Regions from separate parts of the Ectopseudomonas khazarica genome, predicted to be linked through region 3. Evidence: riboswitches for the same ligand, from Rfam matches in the RefSeq annotation. Region 3 holds a riboswitch; each other region holds the start of a gene.
The links. Region 3 has a riboswitch for cobalamin ahead of cobO (cob(I)yrinic acid a,c-diamide adenosyltransferase). Riboswitches for the same ligand answer to the same signal wherever they lie in the genome.
Positions count from the first base shown of each region.

Region 1: another riboswitch for cobalamin. It lies ahead of JLK41_RS25035 (TonB-dependent receptor); the one in region 3 lies ahead of cobO (cob(I)yrinic acid a,c-diamide adenosyltransferase).
Region 2: another riboswitch for cobalamin. It lies ahead of JLK41_RS21325 (TonB-dependent receptor domain-containing protein); the one in region 3 lies ahead of cobO (cob(I)yrinic acid a,c-diamide adenosyltransferase).
Region 4: another riboswitch for cobalamin. It lies ahead of JLK41_RS20885 (energy-coupling factor ABC transporter permease); the one in region 3 lies ahead of cobO (cob(I)yrinic acid a,c-diamide adenosyltransferase).

Region 1 is NZ_CP068551.1:5,325,669-5,329,874, reverse strand. It holds gene bufB (MNIO family bufferin maturase) at 1-785, opposite strand, end outside; gene bufA2 (BufA2 family periplasmic bufferin-type metallophore) at 839-1,093, opposite strand; gene JLK41_RS25040 ((2Fe-2S) ferredoxin domain-containing protein) at 1,207-1,923, opposite strand; cobalamin riboswitch at 2,022-2,215, shown strand; gene JLK41_RS25035 (TonB-dependent receptor) at 2,542-4,206, shown strand, end outside.
Region 2 is NZ_CP068551.1:4,529,529-4,533,734, reverse strand. It holds gene JLK41_RS21330 (cobalamin-binding protein) at 1-405, shown strand, start outside; gene JLK41_RS21325 (TonB-dependent receptor domain-containing protein) at 610-2,475, opposite strand; cobalamin riboswitch at 2,560-2,762, opposite strand; gene dxs (1-deoxy-D-xylulose-5-phosphate synthase) at 2,885-4,206, opposite strand, start outside.
Region 3 is NZ_CP068551.1:1,994,615-1,998,820, reverse strand. It holds gene bluB (5,6-dimethylbenzimidazole synthase) at 1-248, opposite strand, end outside; gene JLK41_RS09480 (cobyrinic acid a,c-diamide synthase CobB) at 245-1,537, opposite strand; gene cobO (cob(I)yrinic acid a,c-diamide adenosyltransferase) at 1,537-2,148, opposite strand; cobalamin riboswitch at 2,329-2,538, opposite strand; gene JLK41_RS09470 (hypothetical protein) at 2,578-2,898, opposite strand; gene JLK41_RS09465 (C40 family peptidase) at 2,908-3,432, opposite strand; gene JLK41_RS09460 (C40 family peptidase) at 3,515-4,138, opposite strand.
Region 4 is NZ_CP068551.1:4,434,109-4,438,314, forward strand. It holds gene amn (AMP nucleosidase) at 1-1,146, opposite strand, end outside; gene JLK41_RS25410 (hypothetical protein) at 1,274-1,528, shown strand; gene JLK41_RS20880 (hypothetical protein) at 1,525-2,001, shown strand; gene JLK41_RS20885 (energy-coupling factor ABC transporter permease) at 2,011-2,691, opposite strand; cobalamin riboswitch at 2,745-2,948, opposite strand; gene JLK41_RS20890 (acyl-CoA dehydrogenase family protein) at 2,997-4,206, opposite strand, start outside.

The sequences.
Region 1 (4,206 bases), 2.1 Mb from region 3:
AGTTCGCTCAGCAACTCGTCGAGAGGCGGCAGGTGATCGTCCCGCTCGAGCAGGGTGGAAACCGGGCCCAGGTGCGCCAGGGTACGCCGGTACAGCTGCCAGACCGGGTCGCACACCGGGTGGTCGTGGGTATCGATCAGGTAGTCGCCGTAGTCGTGGTGACCGGCCAGGTGGAACTGGCGGATGCGCTCGGTCGGCAGTGCGCTGATGAAGTCCCACGGCTCGAAACCATGGTTGCGCGCGCTGACGTAGACGTTGTTGATATCCAGCAGCAGCTCGCAGCCGCTGAGTTCGCACAGGGCCGAGAGAAACTGCCATTCGCTCATCTGGTCATCGGCGCAGCGCAGGTAGCTGGAGACGTTCTCCAGGACCAGCGGCCGCTCCAGCACGTCCTGCACCTGGCGCACGCGTGCGGCGACGTGCTGCAGGCTTTCCTCGGTGTAGGGCAGCGGCAGTAGGTCATGCAGCTGGTGGGCATTGCCCCGGCTCCAGCACAGGTGGTCGGAGATCCACGCCGGGCGCACGCGCCTGGCCAGTTGCGCCAGGCGCTGCAGGTAGTCGCGGTCCAGCGCGTGCGGCCCGCCGATCGACAGCGATACGCCGTGCATGACCAGCGGGTAGTGTTCGGCGATGGCGTCGAGGTAGTACAGCGCCTTGCCGCCATCGACCATGTAATTCTCGGAGATGATCTCGAACCAGTCGACCGCGGGCCGCCGTTCGAGGATTTCCTGGTAGTACTCGCTGCGCAGGCCCAGGCCGTGGCCGAGCATCGTCGTTGCTTTCATCGCCGCCTCCGCAGGTGAAAACGGGGCGACCGGCCGGCCGCCCCTCGTGGCTCTTAGGCGCCTACGGTGCCGCCGGCAGCGGAGCACTCTGCCTTGGTCATCACCTTGAAGCCGTGGCCCTTGCAGACTGCCTGGCCCTTGCAGGCGTTCTCGGCGGTCTTGCAGTCGTTCTGGCCTTTGCAGGAGGTCACGCCGTAGCAGTGTACGGTCGCTTCCTCGGCCGAGGCGACGCTGGCGGTCATGCCGGCGAACAGCGAGGCGGCGGCGAAGGCAATGGCGGCGCCAGCGGCGGTGGTCTTGATAGTCATGCGCTTATCCTCTGGAAATTGGAGAGGCCGGCTGAAGCATCGTCGTTCAGGCCCGGCAACTCACTAGAGTCGGACCTGCCGCTGGCGTTACAGGGGTGGAAAAAACTTTCTGCTCAGTGCTCCTGCGCACTGTCGTCAGGCTGGTCGATACGCAGCTCCGGCACGGCCCGCCCCGCGACCAGGCGCTCGTCCACCAGGCGGATGACCGCTGCCTCGTCGTTGACGCCGTACCACTCGCCCTGTGGATAAAGGCTCGCCGTCGGGCCCAGGTCACAGGGGAACTGGCACTGGCTGCGGGTGATGTGCACACCGCCGGGACATTCCAGGCGGCCGGCGGCCTTGAGGCGCTGGCGCAGGGTTTTCCACAGGCCGAGGGCGCCCTTGCGCGTGCAGCGCGGACCGTTGCACAGCAGCAGGCGCTGGCTGTGCGGCGGAATCTGCGACCAGGGGTGCTGCTCGGGCAGGGCCGGCACGTCCTGGCAGGGCAGGTGGCGGCCGGTCTGTTCGAGCAGTGCGGCCAGGCCGTCCAGCCAGGCGTCCTCGAGGGCGCTGCACACCACGAAGACGGCTTCGCCGTTGCCGCGCTCGGCGATGCGCTGGCGCAGCCAGTCACGGTGCATGGCATCGGCGCGGGGTTCCAGGTCGACCACCAGCAGCGGCCGTGGTGCATCCGCCACGGCCTGCCAGAAGGCTTCGGGGTCCTGCTCGCTGTCGTGCAGATGGGCCTCGCCGAGCAGGGCTTCGGCACGTTGGCGCAGGCTCTGGGCCAGTGCGCCACGGGACAGACCCGGCCCGCTGAACAGGACGCGGGCGTAAGCGATTCGAGTCATGGCCGTCTCCGGGAAAAGGGTGGGGCAGTCTAGCGGCTCGGCGCGCTGCGCGCAGGCTCAATGGCCGAGTTGCCTTGACGCGAGGCGGCGGCGATGGTCATATCCGCCCCGCTTCAGGTGTCTCACGCCGCCGCGCGTGAGGTGAAACGGGAAGTCGGTTGAAGTCCGACGCTGCCCCCGCAACGGTAAGCGAGCGACCGCATCGAAACGCCACTGTGCGCCACGCGCATGGGAAGGCGATGCGTTCATGCCCCTCGCAAGCCCGGAGACCGGCCTGGAGTCACTCTGTCTGGCAACCCGCGGTGGGCGGGCGTTGACTCCAGTAGGGCGCGTTCGTGCCCCTGTCTGCTGTTGCGCATTTCCATCGGATTGCCGTGCCTTTTCCTTTGCGATGGAACACTCATGGCGCGCCATTTCCGCTTCAACGACCTTTTTTCTCAGGACTTCCTGCGCCGGCCGGCTGGCCCGGGCGAGCGGCTGCGAAACAGCATATTGTTATGTTATAACAATAACATTATGCCTTTCGGGTCTGCTTCATCCGCGTCGACACCTGCTGTCGAGCCGGTGGCGCGGGTCCCTGCCGGGCCGGTTTCCCTGCGCAATCCTGGACGTTCTGCCGTGTCTCACTCCCTGTTGTATTGCTCCGTGCCACTCGCCCTGGCGTTTGCCGGCCTGGCCGTGGCCAGCGAAGACCCCGTCGACCTGCCCGGGCTGACCATCCAGGCCAAGGCCGCCGAGGAGGGCGAAACCGACCTGAATACGCCCACCAGCGCCGGTTCGCGGCTCGAGCTGTCGGCTCTGCAGACGCCGGCCAGCACCACCAGCCTGAGCGGCGCCGAGGTGCGCGGGCGCAACAACCGCAGCGTGCAGGATGCGGTGACCCGCACGCCGGGCATCAGCAGCATCGGCACGCCGGGTAACGGCGGTACCGCGCTGTCGGCGCGTGGCTTCACCGGCCATTCCGCGACCATGCAGCTGTACGACGGCACGCGCCAGTACGTCGGAGCCGGCACCGTGACCTTCCCGGTGGACACCTGGTCCGTGCAGCGTATCGATGTGCTGCGCGGCCCGGCTTCGGTGCTGTACGGCGAGGGCGCCACCGGCGCGGTGATCAACGTGGTGCCGAAGAAACCCTTCGCCGGTCCGATCCACAATCAGCTGCGCCTGGGTTACGGCAGCGACGACCGGCGGCAGATGGCGCTGGACAGCGGTGGCTCGCTGAGCGACGCGCTGAGCTATCGCTTCAACGTCAATCAGCAGGCCAGCAACGGCTGGGTGGACCGGGGCGACTCGAAGAGCCTGGCGTTCAGCGCCGCGCTGCGCTGGGAGGCGAGTGACGAGCTGAGCTTCACCCTGTCCCACGACCATGGCGACCAGGACCCCGAGCGCTACTTCGGCACCCCGCTGGTCAACGGCCATTACCGCGAGAGCCTGCGCGAGCACAACTACAACGTCGGCGACGCCGAGGTCCGCTACAACGACCAGATCACCCGCCTGGTGACCGACTGGCGCATCAACGATGCGCTGACGGCGAGCAACCAGCTCTACTACATCAAGACCCAGCGCTACTGGCGCAATGCCGAGTCCTACCGCTGGCAGCCCGGCGACCTGGTGCTGCGCAGTGACTTCTACGAGATCAAGCACACCCAGGAACAGGTCGGCGACCGTCAGAGCTTCACCCTGGACCACTCACTGTTCGGTCTCGACAGTCGCACCGTGGTGGGCGTGGACTACAACCGCATCCACTTCGCCCGTCAGCATGACTTTGCCAGCAGCTTCAGCGACAGCGTGCCGCTGGCGGGTTCTGGCGGTGGCCGCTACCAGAGCGACGATCCGCAGGGCTACGGCCCGCGCGAACGCAACCTGGCCCGGCAGTTCTCGCTGTTCGCCGAGAACCGCACGCAACTGAGCGAGCGCCTGTCGCTGGTGACCGGCGTGCGCCGCGACCAGGTGCATATCCAGCGCGACGACCTGCTCGGCGACAGCCGCGTCGACCGCAGCCTGAGCGGCGGCAACTGGCGCGCCGGCCTGGTGTTCGCCCTGACCCCGGAGCTGTCGCTGTACGGCCAGCATGCCACCAGCACCGAAGGGGTGAACAACCTGCTCACGCTCAGCCCCAGCCAGCAACAGTTCGACCTGAGCCGGGCCAGGCAGACCGAGGTCGGCCTCAAGCAGGCGTTCTGGAACGGTCAGGGCGAGTGGACGCTGGCCGCCTACCATATCGTCAAGAAGAAGCTGCTCAGCCGCGAGACCCCCAGCTCGCCCACCGAGCAGGTCGGCCAG
Region 2 (4,206 bases), 2.5 Mb from region 3:
CGCCTGGCCGCCGAGTTTCGCGAGCGGCTGGCGGCGCTGCGTCAGCGCTATCGGCGCGAACGACCGCTGGCGGTGTTCTATCAGATCTGGCATCAGCCGCTGTACACCATCGGTGGCGAACAGTTGATCGGCGATGCGCTGCAGGTGTGCGGCGCACGGAACCTCTTCGCCGAGCTGCCGCAGCCTGCGCCACAGGTCAGCGTGGAGGCCGTGCTGGCGCGCGATCCGGACATCATCCTGGGCGGCAGCAATGCCGAACTGAGCGCCTGGCAGGCCTGGCCGCAGCTGCATGCCGTGCGCCAGGGCCAGGTATGGACGGTGCCGGACAAGGGCCTGGAACGGCCCAGTCTGCAGATGCTCGGGGCGATCGAGCAGTTGTGCGAGCGGATGGCCGGGGCGCGTTAGTGCCACGGGACGTGCAGTGCTTTCGCAGGCAGGCTTGGCCGCCTGTGGATGTTGCTGGCGTGGGTTGCGCTCGATGTGGCGCTAACCCACCACCGCTGCCATGCGTTCCATCGCTGGTGGGTTACGCGGCGCTCCCGTTCATCGGCGCTTGCCAGATAGGCGTTCGGCGCCGCTAACCCACCCTACGCGAGCAGTGCATCGACATCAGATCTGCGGCGTCCAGGTTACGGCGAACAGTGCGGTGCGTCCGGCACTGTTGTAGCCGAAGCGCCCGTTGGGCGTGCTGTACGTGGCTTCTGCGTAGTCCCGGTCCAGCAGGTTATCCAGCTTCAGGCTCAGCCCCAGTTCCTGGGTGGCCTGCCAGGCTGCGCGCAGGCTGAGCAGGCCGTAGCCGCTCATCCTGATCTGGTTCTCGGCATCGTCGTAACGACCACTGAGCGCACGCCAGCCAGCGCCAATCGACACGTCACCGAAGCGGCGGTCGATATCCAGCGTCAGCGTGCGTTTGGCGCGACGTTGCAGGGTATGACCGCTGTCGCGATCGCGCGGGTCGATCAGGGCCAGGGCCAGGTTGCCTTGCCAGCCGAACAGTTCCTGCTGCACTGCGGCCTCGAAACCATTGATCCGGGCAGTCTGGACGTTCTGCGGAATGAAGTTCTCGTCCAGAACGATGGCATCTTCGATCTCGGTTCGGTAAACGGAGGCCTGCAGCGAGCCTGTGTCGCTGTACCGGCTGCGCCATTGCAGTTCGTAGCTCCTGGAGCGTTCCGGGGTGAGCTCGGGGTTAGCGCTGGGGAAACACATGCTGCCGAAGCAGAAGTCCGGGTAATACAGGTCATTGAAGGTTGGCGCGCGGAAGCCTTCGCTATACGACAGAATCAGATCGTGGGCGTTGCCCAGCGGCAGAGTCAGTGCCGCATTCCAGGTGTTTTCGTCGCCGAACTGCTGGTTGTCGTCATGGCGCAAGCCGATCTCGGTGGAAAAGTTTTCCCCGCTATAACGATGCTGGATGAAGGCTGCGCGGTTCCAGCGCGAATCCTCGACGAAGTCCGTGGTGCCCTGGGCTCGATCCTCGTACCAGTCCAAGCCCAGCAGCAACTGATGGTTCTCGGTGAGTGTCAGCGTGTTCAGCCAGTTGGCGGCGTCACGGTATGTGTTGAACTGGCTGACTGAACCACCCGGTTGATCATTGCCGCTATCGCGTTTGTCTTCGCTGTGGCCCAGCTCCAGGCGACTGCTCCAGCTATCGCTGAGCTGTGCGTCGATGAAGCCGGAAGCACTGCTGAGCAGGTAGTCGGTAGTCGGCAGCGAGCCGCTGAAGACATCGTCGTACTCCACCTGGCCACGCTGGTCGAGCAGGTTGAAACCGATCTGCAGGCTGTCATCGAAGCGGTGCGACAGACTCAGGCTCAGTGAGCGGTTGCGGTAGGCATCGTCGTCGCCATTGGCGCCGAAACCGTCGCGGGTCGCGTCGATACCGGCCGTCTCGTCCAGTGCAGCGCCCAGGTGAAAGCGGGTGCGCTCATCGCCACCGGAAAGACCAAGGCTGCGCTGGTAGGTACTGTCGCTGCCGGCTGCCAGGCGCACGTAAGGGGCGAGCCCCTGGTCATCGCCCTTGCGCGTGAAAATCTGTATCACCCCACCGATGGCATCGGAGCCGTAGAGTGCCGAACGGGCGCCACGCACGACCTCGATACGCTCGATCTGCTCGGGGGCGAGAAATTCCAGGCTGCTGGTACCACTGGATGCCGCGGCGATGCGTTGGCCATCGACCAGCACCAGCGTTTGTGCCGTGCTGGTGCCGCGCAGAAACACGCCCGTCTGGCTGCCAGTACCGCCAGTGCGGACGACGCTAAGACCGGGAACGCGCTGCAGCAGCTCTGCAACGCTGCTGACCTGCAAACGCTCGATATCCGCTCGCTCGAACACGGTGCTGGCCGCCGTGGCCTGGGCTTGTGGTTCGGGCATGCGGCCCGAGGTGATGACCAGGGGCTCGGCCACGTAGGGTTCGCTGGCCAGTGACAGGCCAGGCAGGACGGCAATGGCCAGGGCCAGGCGAGACGCTCTCATGATGATTTCCTCAAGGTCGGCAGACTTTCGAGGAGGACAGCAGCCAGCGCGTGGGCGGCGCTTGACCGTGCTGCCCTCCGCAACACCAGTCGATCCGCCTTGGCCGGTCTCCGGGCTCTCGACCCCTATCCGCCTTCCCGGGGGCTCCCAGTGGCGGTTGGATAGGGACAAGCGTGATGCTTGCAGTCGATTACCGTTGCGGGGGCAGCGTCGGGATTGCTCATGGAGAGCGCACCGACTTCCCGTTCAGCAGACCGTTGAAAACTACCTGCGTTGGCGTTTTTTCAACGGCTTGCTGACGCCGCTTGCGCAGCGCACCCTGGCGGAACATGAAGTGCGCGCACCTTAGTGCGCGCGCAGCGGCATGACAAGCAAGCCCGGCTCATGCGGCGATGAGCGGGGCTCATGCTCAGAGCAGGTTCAGGCGTTCGCGCACCGCGCGTTCGATGCCGGCATCGTCCAGGCCGCACTCGGCGAGCATCTGGCTGGGCTTGGCATGCTCGACGTAGTAGTCCGGCAGGCCGAGGTGCAGCATCGACACCTGGCGGTTCTCGGCGGCGAAGAATTCGCTGACCGCGCTGCCGGCACCGCCCATCACGGCGTTTTCCTCGAGGGTCACCAGCAGCTCATGGCTGTCGGCCAGCTCACGCAGCAGGGCTTCGTCCAGCGGTTTGACGAAGCGCATGTCGACCACGCTGGCGTCCAGCGTCTCGCCAACCCGCAGGGCTTCGGCCAGTTGCACGCCGAAGGCCAGCAGGGCGACGCGCTTGCCCTGGCGACGGACCACGGCCTTGCCGATTTCCAGCGGTTCGAGGCCCGCATCGAGCGGGGCGTTGGGGCCGGTGCCACGCGGGTAGCGCACGGCTGCCGGGCCGTCGAACAGGTGGCCGGTGGTGAGCATGCGGCGCATCTCGTTCTCGTCGCTCGGCGTCATCACCAGCATGCCGGGGATGCAGCGCAGGTACGACAGGTCGAAGCTACCGGCATGGGTCGGGCCGTCTTCGCCGACCAGGCCGGCGCGGTCGATGGCGAACAGCACGTCGAGGTGTTGCACGGCCACGTCATGGATCAGCTGGTCATAGGCGCGCTGGAGGAAGGTGGAGTAGATCGCCACCACCGGCTTGGCGCCCTCGCAGGCCATGCCGGCCGCCAGGGTCACGGCATGCTGTTCGGCGATGGCGACATCGAAGTAGCGCTCGGGGAAACGCTCGCTGAAGGCCACCAGGTCGGAGCCTTCCTTCATCGCCGGGGTAATGCCGACCAGGCGCTCATCGGCCTCGGCCATGTCGCACAGCCACTGGCCGAACACGTTGGAGTACTTCGGGCCGCTCGGCCGCTTCGGGCTGGAGAGTGCTGCGGCCGGCGGCGTCACCGGCTCCAGCTTGGTGATGGCGTGATAGCCGATCGGGTCGGCCTCGGCCGGCGCGAAGCCCTTGCCCTTCTTGGTCACCACGTGGAGGAACTGCGGGCCGTCCAGGTCGCGCATGTTGCGCAGGGTGGCCAGCAGGGTCGGCAGGTCGTGGCCGTCGATGGGGCCGACGTAGTTCCAGCCCAGCTCCTCGAACAGGGTGCCGGGCACCAGCATGCCCTTGGCGTGCTCCTCGACCTTGCGCGCGATTTCCCAGGCACCGGGCAGGCGCGAGAGCATCTTCTTGCTGCCTTCGCGCATGCTGGCGTAGGTGCGGCTGGAGATGATCTTGGCCAGGTAGTTGGACAGGCCGCCGACGTTCT
Region 3 (4,206 bases):
TCGGCGGTACGCACCCGCTCCGCCTCCACCAGCTCATGCGCCTGCTGGCGCAGCTGCGGATCGCTGATGCGCAGGAAGCGCCAGGGCTGCATCAGGCCGACGCTGGGCGCGTGGTGCGCGGCCTCCAGCAGGCGTGCCAGCACCTCGGGCGGCACCTGGCCACCGGCGAAGTGGCGCATGTCACGGCGCTCGCCAATGGCGCGGTACACCGCCGCACGCTCCAGCGCAGAGAAGGCGTGATCGCTCATGGACGCAACAGCGCGGCGGCCGCCTCCGGATTGGATGGCAGGTAGAAATGGATGTAGCTGGCGGTGAGCCGGCCGAGCCGATAGACCGCCTCGGCCACCGGCTTGCCGTTCGGGCAGCGCGCCTGCGCGTGCGGCGTGAGCGGGCTGTCCAGTCGTGAGTGGTGATAGGTGTGGCCACGCAGCAGGCCTTCCGCCAGCTCGACTTCCTGCAACGCCAGCGCGGTCAGGCGCGGCTGCAGGGTCGCGCTGCCGGCAAGCAGGCCGAGCATGCGGCCACTGGCGCCCTGCTTGTCATGCAGCTCGTCGAGCAGGTAGAGCATGCCGCCGCATTCGGCGAGCAGCGGCTTGCCGGCCTGGTGATGGGCACGAATCGCCGCCGCCATGGCCTGGTTGGCTTCCAGCTCGGCCAGGTACAGCTCGGGGTAGCCACCTGGCAGGTAGAGGCTGTCCACCTCGGGCAAGGCGCTGTCGGCGAGCGGCGAGAAGTAGCGCAGCTCGGCGCCCAGGGCCTGCAACAGGTCGAGGTTGGCCTGGTAGAGGAAGGCGAATGCCGCGTCCCGCGCTACGCCGATGCGCACGCCGGCAAGCAGGGAGCCTGGCTCATCGATCACTGGTGCGGCGAAGCTCACTGATGGCGGCAGATCGACGTCGGCACTGGCCGCCAGGGCATCAGCGGCGGCATCCAGCCGGGCATCGAGGTCGGCCAGTTCGGCCGCCTGCACCAACCCCAGGTGGCGGCTGGGCAGTTCCACCGCCGCACTGCGTGGCAGGGCACCGAACCAGCGGATCGTCTCCGGCAGGGCATCACGCAGGATCTCGCCGTGGCGCGTGCTGGCGACGCGGTTGCCGAGCACGCCGGCAAACGGCAGGTCCGGTTGGAAGGTGGCCAGGCCATGGGCCAGCGCGCCGAAGGTCTGCGCCATGGCGGCGCCATCGATCACCGCCAGCACCGCTACGCCGAAGTGACGCGCCAGGTCGGCCGCCGAGGGCTTGCCGTCGAACAGGCCCATCACCCCTTCGATCAGGATCAGGTCGGCTTCGCCAGCGGCCTGCCACAACAGGCGGCGACTCTCGGCCTCGCCGACCATGGCCAGGTCGAGCTGGTACACCGGCGCGCCGCTGGCACGGGCATGGATCATCGGGTCGAGGAAGTCCGGGCCGCACTTGAACACCCGCACCCGCCGCCCCTGGCGCGTATGCAGGCGCGCCAGCGCAGCGGTGACGGTGGTCTTGCCCTGACCGGAGGCCGGCGCGGCGATCAACAGCGCCGGACATTGACGTGCGCTCATCAGAATTCGATGCCCTTCTGCGCCTTCACCCCGGCCTTGAACGCATGCTTGACCAGGTTCATCTCGGTGACCGTATCGGCGGCCTCGATCATCTCCGGCAAGGCGCCCCGCCCCGTCACCACTACATGCTGCAGCAGTGGCCGGGCTTCGATATCGGCCAGTACCGTGGGCAGGTCGAGATAACCGTGCTTGAGGGCGATGTTCAGCTCGTCCAGCACCACCAGGCCGACGGACTCGTCGGCGAGCAGGCGCCGCGCCACGTTCCAGGCGTCCTGCGCCTTGGCGATGTCACGCTGACGGTCCTGGGTCTCCCAGGTGAACCCCTCGCCCATCACGTGGTAGCTGACTTCCTCGGGGAAACGGCGGAAGAAGGTTTCCTCCCCGGTGCTGGCTGCGCCCTTGATGAACTGCACCACGCCGACCCTGATGCCATGCCCGAGGGCCCGGGCGACCATGCCGAAGGCGCTGCTGCTCTTGCCCTTGCCGTTGCCGCTGTGCACCAGCAGCAGACCGTACTCGTCCTGGGCCTGGGCGATCTTCTCGTCGATCAGGGCTTTCTTGCGCTGCATGCGCGCCTTGTGGCGCTCATCACGTTCGACGGACTCGCTCATGCTCTGCTCCTGTACATCACGCGCCGGCAAGGTCGTGCGCGGCGCGAACGGCAACCAGAAGAAGAGACGACGATGCGCACGTCCCATCCAGGCGCCAATGGCTGGTCGGGCATGCGGAAGACAGAAAACACGAACGCCCCGGTGCAACCGGAGCGCTGGCCGGACAACGCCCTCCGCGATGCCGTGAAACTGCGACAGGCCGGTCTCCGGGCTCGTGAGCGAACCAAAGGTTCAACGCCGCGCCTTCCCGTGCACTGCACAGTGGCCTATGGCGGCGTACGACTCACCTACCGTTGCGGGGGCAGCGCCGGCATTGGAACCGGCTTCCCTGTTTCACCCTCTCGACCGCCGCTGGCGGCGATTCAGGGCACCTGAAGCAAGGCGCGCAGAGTAGAGGCTGGCCACCCTGCGCGTCAACGCCGAAGCTGCTCAGTGCCTGGGCGTGAAGCCTGCCGGCTTGCGCGCCAACCACTCGACGAAGGTGCGCAAGCGCTCGTCGCCCAGCAACGCTTCCCGAGTGTTATAGGTCAGTGCCAGCTCCTTTTCGCTGAACAGGCGGTGAATCTGGTTATGGCAGGCGCGACAGACCCACAGCGTGGCGCTGATGCGCTCATGCCGGGGATAGCGTTTCTGTACGTAGGCCTTGTCATGCAGCGCCCGGGGAATCAGATGATGGCGCGTCAAGGCCACAGGGCGAGCGCAAAGCTCGCACGCTTCAGGCTGCGGCGGCAGACGAATGGGATCGGCCATCGGCAGGGGTCAGGGGTTGTGCGCCAGCTCCGGCGTGATGACCCGCTTGGCATCGAGATAGACACGCTGCCAGTAGACGTTGTCGAGGCTGTCCAGGCGCACGGTGCCGCCGCTGGACGGCGCATGCACGAAGCGACCCTCGCCGACATAGATGCCGGCGTGACTGACGCTGCGCCCGCCGCTGGTGGCGAAGAACACCAGGTCGCCACTTTGCAGGGCATCACGACGGACATCCGGGGTGCGCATGGCACTGAGCTCACGCGTCGAGCGAGGCAGGCTGATACCGGCGGCGTCGCGGTAGACATAGCCGATCAGGCCACTGCAATCGAAGCCGCCCTCGGGTGTGTTGCCGCCATAACGGTAAGGCGTACCGACCAGGCCGAGCGCACGAAACAGGACATCCTCGGTTCCGCCCTGATAGGCCGAGGAAGCGCTTGGCGGTATGTAGACGGGCTGGGGAGCGGGAGCGTGGCTGCTGCAGGCACTCAGCAGCAGCGCGAGGGAAACGAGGGCAACACGGGTCGTGACGGGCATGAGCGAGGCGATCCTGAGCCTGGACAGGCTCTACTCTGCCGCCTCGGGCGTGGTGGCGCAACCCTGCGGTTACGCCGTCCCCTCAGGGATGGGCCTTGGCCGAGGCCTGTTCGTCTTCTGTCGAAGCCAGCGCCAGCACGCGCTTGGCCTCCATGTAGCTGCGCTTCCAGTAGCTGTCGTCCAGGCTGTCGATGCGCACGCCACCGCTGCGGCTGCTGCTGGAGTGGATGAACTGGTCATCGCCCAGGTAGATGCCGGCATGGCTGACGCGACCACGACCCCGGTTGTTGAACAGGATCAGGTCACCCGGCTCCAGGTCGGCACGCGCCACCTTGGGCGCATCCAGCTTGATCAGCTCGCGGGTGGAGCGCGGCAGCTCCAGACCCACTTCCTCGCGGAACAGGTAGCCGACGAAGCCGCTGCAATCGAAACCGGACTGCACCGAGGTGCCGCCGTAGCGATAGCGGGTGCCGATCAGCGAACGCCCGAGATCGAGCAGGCTGTCGGCCAACTGCGGCATTTCATAGGGTTTGTCGTCGACCAGTGCGGCGACGTCATCCTCTGCCGGCTCGCTCTGCTGAGCCTGTACAGGGGCGGCGGGCCGGGCCGAGGTTTCGCCGCTCTGCGGCTGCGGCGCATGGCCCGCGCAGGCGGCGAGAAACAGGGTGAGTGCAACAGGCACGAGGGGTGCGAAGCGCTTCAGCATGGGCACGACCGTGTCGAGGGAATTCATATTAAGTGCGCGACTATGCCCTCTATATGACCCATTTGCAA
Region 4 (4,206 bases), 2.4 Mb from region 3:
CAGCACGGTGCCGGTGCGCAGGCGCTTCTTCAGCTCGTCACCCTGCTCACCGGTCACCAGCTTGGCCGCCTCCTGCAGCGCCTGCTGCACCTCGGCCAGCGCCGGCAGCGGGATATGCGGCGGCAGCACGCGATCGAGAATGCCGTCGCGGCGCATGTAGGCGTGCGCCAGCACGTAGTCGCCGATGGTCTGCGACTGACGCAGGCCGCCGCAGTGGCCGATCATCAGCCAGCAGTGCGGACGCAGCACGGCGAGGTGATCGGTGATGTTCTTGGCGTTGGACGGGCCGACGCCGATGTTGACCAGGGTCACGCCGTGGCCATCCTCGGCCTGCAGGTGATAGGCCGGCATCTGGTAGCGGTGCCAGACCACGTTCTCGATGATCGCCTGCATCTCGCCTTCGGTCATACCGCGACTGATCACCACGTTGCCCGGCAGCACCATGCGGCTGAAGCGCGAGTTGCCCACCAGCATGTCCAGGCCATGGCGGATGAACTGATCGACGTAGCGGTGATAGTTGGTCAGCAGAATCCACGGCTGCACATGGCGCCAGTCGCTGCCGGTGTAGTGCTGGATGCGCTTGAGGGAAAAGTCGGTGCGCGCCGCATCGAACAGCGCCAACGGCAGCGGGTCGATGTTTTCCCAGTCGTACAGGCCGTCGGCCGTGCCATCGGTGGCGGCGGACAGATCGGTGCTGGGGAACACCCGCGCCAGTTCGGCGGCGGTCACGCCACTGCCGGCCAGCTCATCGCCGCCCTCGACCACGTAGGGATAGGGGATGTTCTGCTGGCTGCGGCCGACTTCCACGCGCAGGGTGAAATCGTTCATCAGCGGGCGCAGCTGCTCCAGCAGGTATTTGCGGAACGCTGCCGGCTGGGTCACGGTGATGGCGTAGGTGCCCGGCACCTGCACCTTGGCGTAGGCGCGCACGGTGGTCGGCACCTCGCCCTGGCACAAATAGGTCAGGCGCAGCTCGGGGTAGCGGAACAGGCAGTGCTCGCTGGCGTCCGGACGGATGCGCTCCTTGAGATAACGCTTGAGCGCCTGGCTCAACGCACCAGTGGCCTCCTGGTGCAGGGCGGCGAGACGGTCCACCGCCTCCTCGGGGGTGTGAACAACGATGAAATCATCTGAGCAGGCTTTCACGATGCATCTTCCTGACTGAACGGACATCCCTATCTTGCCTGCATACGCCGACGAAAACATAGCGCGACGACGCTCGCGGCACGATGCCAGCAGCTAGGCTTGCAGCAATTGCCCAGAGGTCATCCCCATGCTTCGAGCACTCTGCCTGCTGCTGGCCGTCGCCGTGTGTCTCGGCGCCCGCGCCGGCGAACTCGATGGCCACTACCGGACGACGCTCGACGGTCAGCCCGCCGAGCTGATCCTGCAGCAGCAGGGTGATCAGGTGGAGGGGCAATATGTGGAGAACCGCAGCCTGCGCCTGACCCTCAGGGGCCGCTACGACGCCAGCTGCTGCGCGCCGAGATCAGCGATCCACGCTCCGGCCTGCTGCTGGCGAACATGAATGCCACCTACGCCAACGCGATGCTCAACGCCTCGATCGCCGCACGCGACCCGCGCAACGGGCAGGTGCTGGAGCGCCAGGCCCTGTTCCAGCGCGAAGCGGCGCAGGCCGAGCAGGCGCCTGTCGTCGCTGTCATTCACGACCCGGCACTGATCGGCACCTGGGTGCACGAGAAGATCGTCAACAGCGGCGGCGCCAGCTTCGCCTCGTTCAACAGCGTGATGACGCTGCAACTGAACCCGGACGGCAGCGTCACGCAATGGAGCCGCTCCGCCGCAGGTGGCGCCGAGTGGACCTACGACAGCCCGGGCGAGGTGCAGTACAGCGGTCACTGGCGCAGTCAGGACGGCCTGCTGATGGTGCGTCTGAGCGGCGCGCCCGACTATCGCCCGGCGGCCTACTACCGCTTCAGTGACCAGTACCTGGTCACCGAGAGCAATAGCGGCCAGATGATCTGGCAGCGCCGCCGCTGATCAGCGGAATCAGGCCGCCTGGTGCAGGCGCACGTTGAACAGTGGCCCCTGGCTGAAACGCGACAGCGTCTTGGCGGCTGCCAGCACGCCCAGGTCGATCAGCGGCTCGACCAGGATCACGCTCATGTAGGCCAGGCCGAAGCTGCCCACCGCCGCCAGGTTTTCGGCGGAGAAACCATGGCCATAGACGGCCCAGAATGCCACCCAGGCGACGATGCCACCCTGGTAGGCAGTCGACAGCGCCAGCGCCTGCTTGTAGGAGAGTTCCACGTATGCGGTGCCCGGCGCGACGATGCGCTTGGCCAGCAGGCTGATGCCCCACAGCGGTACCAGCAGCGTGGTGACGTTCATCCCGTACTGCGGCAGGTCGAAGGGCGCGAAAAACAGCCCTTGCAGCAGCAGGCCGGCGGCCAGGCCGATGCCGGCGGCGCCGGCGCCGAACAGCAGCAACAGGGTCGAGCCGAGGATCAGGTGCACCTCGGACACGCCCACGGCGTGGTGCGGGAAGACCTCGAAGAAGCAGAACACCAGCGCAGTGGTCAGCAGGCTGCGCAGTGCCAGTGCGGCGACGCCGCCGTTGTTGCGGATGCTGTCCAGGGCGAGCTTGGCGGTGAGGCCGAGAGCGCTGACGGCGGTTGCGTAGCTGAGCAGGATCTTGGCGCCTTCGACGACACCGGGTTCGATATGCATTGGGGTTCCTTGGCCGCGCCCACCGCGCGACGATTCGGATGGAAGAAAGGGCAATACGCCCGTGAGCGATGGCAGGTCTCCTGGCTCACGGCTTGCCACTTCACCCGCCTTCCCGACCATCGTCAGTGGCACAAGGGGTGTCGTTCGCCGCTTACAGTTGCGGGGGCAGCCAGGGCCTTGGCGAGAGTCGCCGCACCCTGTTCCCTTTTCATCCGCGTGACGCGTGCGCACGCAGAACCATCGGCCGCCAGATTACTCGCCTGTTGCGCCAAAAAACAGCGCATCAGGCGATCGATGCCTGAACCTCAGGCCAGGTGTGGCGTGCTGCGCGCCAGCAGTGCCTCGACATCGACGCCGCGCGGCAAGGTCCCGTAGACCCGCCCTCGCCCTTCCAGACGGCTGGCGATGAAGGCATCGCTCACCAGGCTGTTGCCCGCCTCGAGCAGCAACTTGGCCTGCAGTGCCACGGCCATGTCCTCGGTGAGCTGGCGTGCGCGGTACTGGATGTCGGCGGTGTCACGGAAGTCCGCCTGCAGGCGCTGGATATGCGCCTTGAGGCGCGCATCACCATGGCCATCACCCAGCTCGGCGAACAGCGCGTCGAGCACGCCGGGCTCCTTGGACAGCGCGCGCAGCACGTCCAGGCATTGCACGTTGCCCGAACCTTCCCAGATCGAGTTGACCGGCGCTTCGCGGTACAGGCGCGGCATGATGGTTTCCTCGACGTAGCCGGCACCGCCCATGCATTCGCTGGCCTCGTAGATCATTTCCGGGGCGCGCTTGCAGATCCAGTACTTGCCCACGGCGGTGACCAGGCGAGCGAACTTGTCCTCCTGCTCGTCATGCTGATGGTCGAGCGCCCGGCCCATGCGCATGCACAGCGCCAGCGCCGCCTCGCTTTCCAGTGCCAGGTCGGCCAGCACGTTCTGCATCAACGGCTGCTCGGCGAGCAGCTTGCCGCCGACCTGGCGATGCGCGCAGTGGTGCGCCGCATGGGTCAGGGCCTGGCGCATCAGGCTGCTGGAGCCGACCATGCAGTCGAAGCGGGTCATGGCCACCATCTCGATGATGGTCGGCACGCCGCGCCCCTCCTCACCCAGCATCCAGGCGAAGGCGCCACGGTATTCCACCTCGCTGGAGGCGTTGGCCCAGTTACCCAGCTTGTTCTTCAGGCGCTGGACGTAGAACGCGTTGCGCGAGCCATCCGGGCGATGGCGCGGCAGGAGGAAGCAGGACAGGCCACGGTCGGTGTAGGCCAGGGTCAGGAAGGCGTCGCACATCGGCGCCGAGCAGAACCACTTGTGGCCGACCAGCTCGTAGCCCTGCCCCGGCCCGCCGAGGCCGATGGGATAGGCGCGCGTGGTGTTGGCACGCACGTCGGTGCCGCCCTGCTTCTCGGTCATGGCCATGCCGATGGTGACGCCGCTCTTCTGCTCCATCGGCAGGTTGCGCGGGTCGTACTCGGTCGCGAGGATCTTCGGCAGCCACTGCTCGGCGACGTTGGCCTGCAGGCTG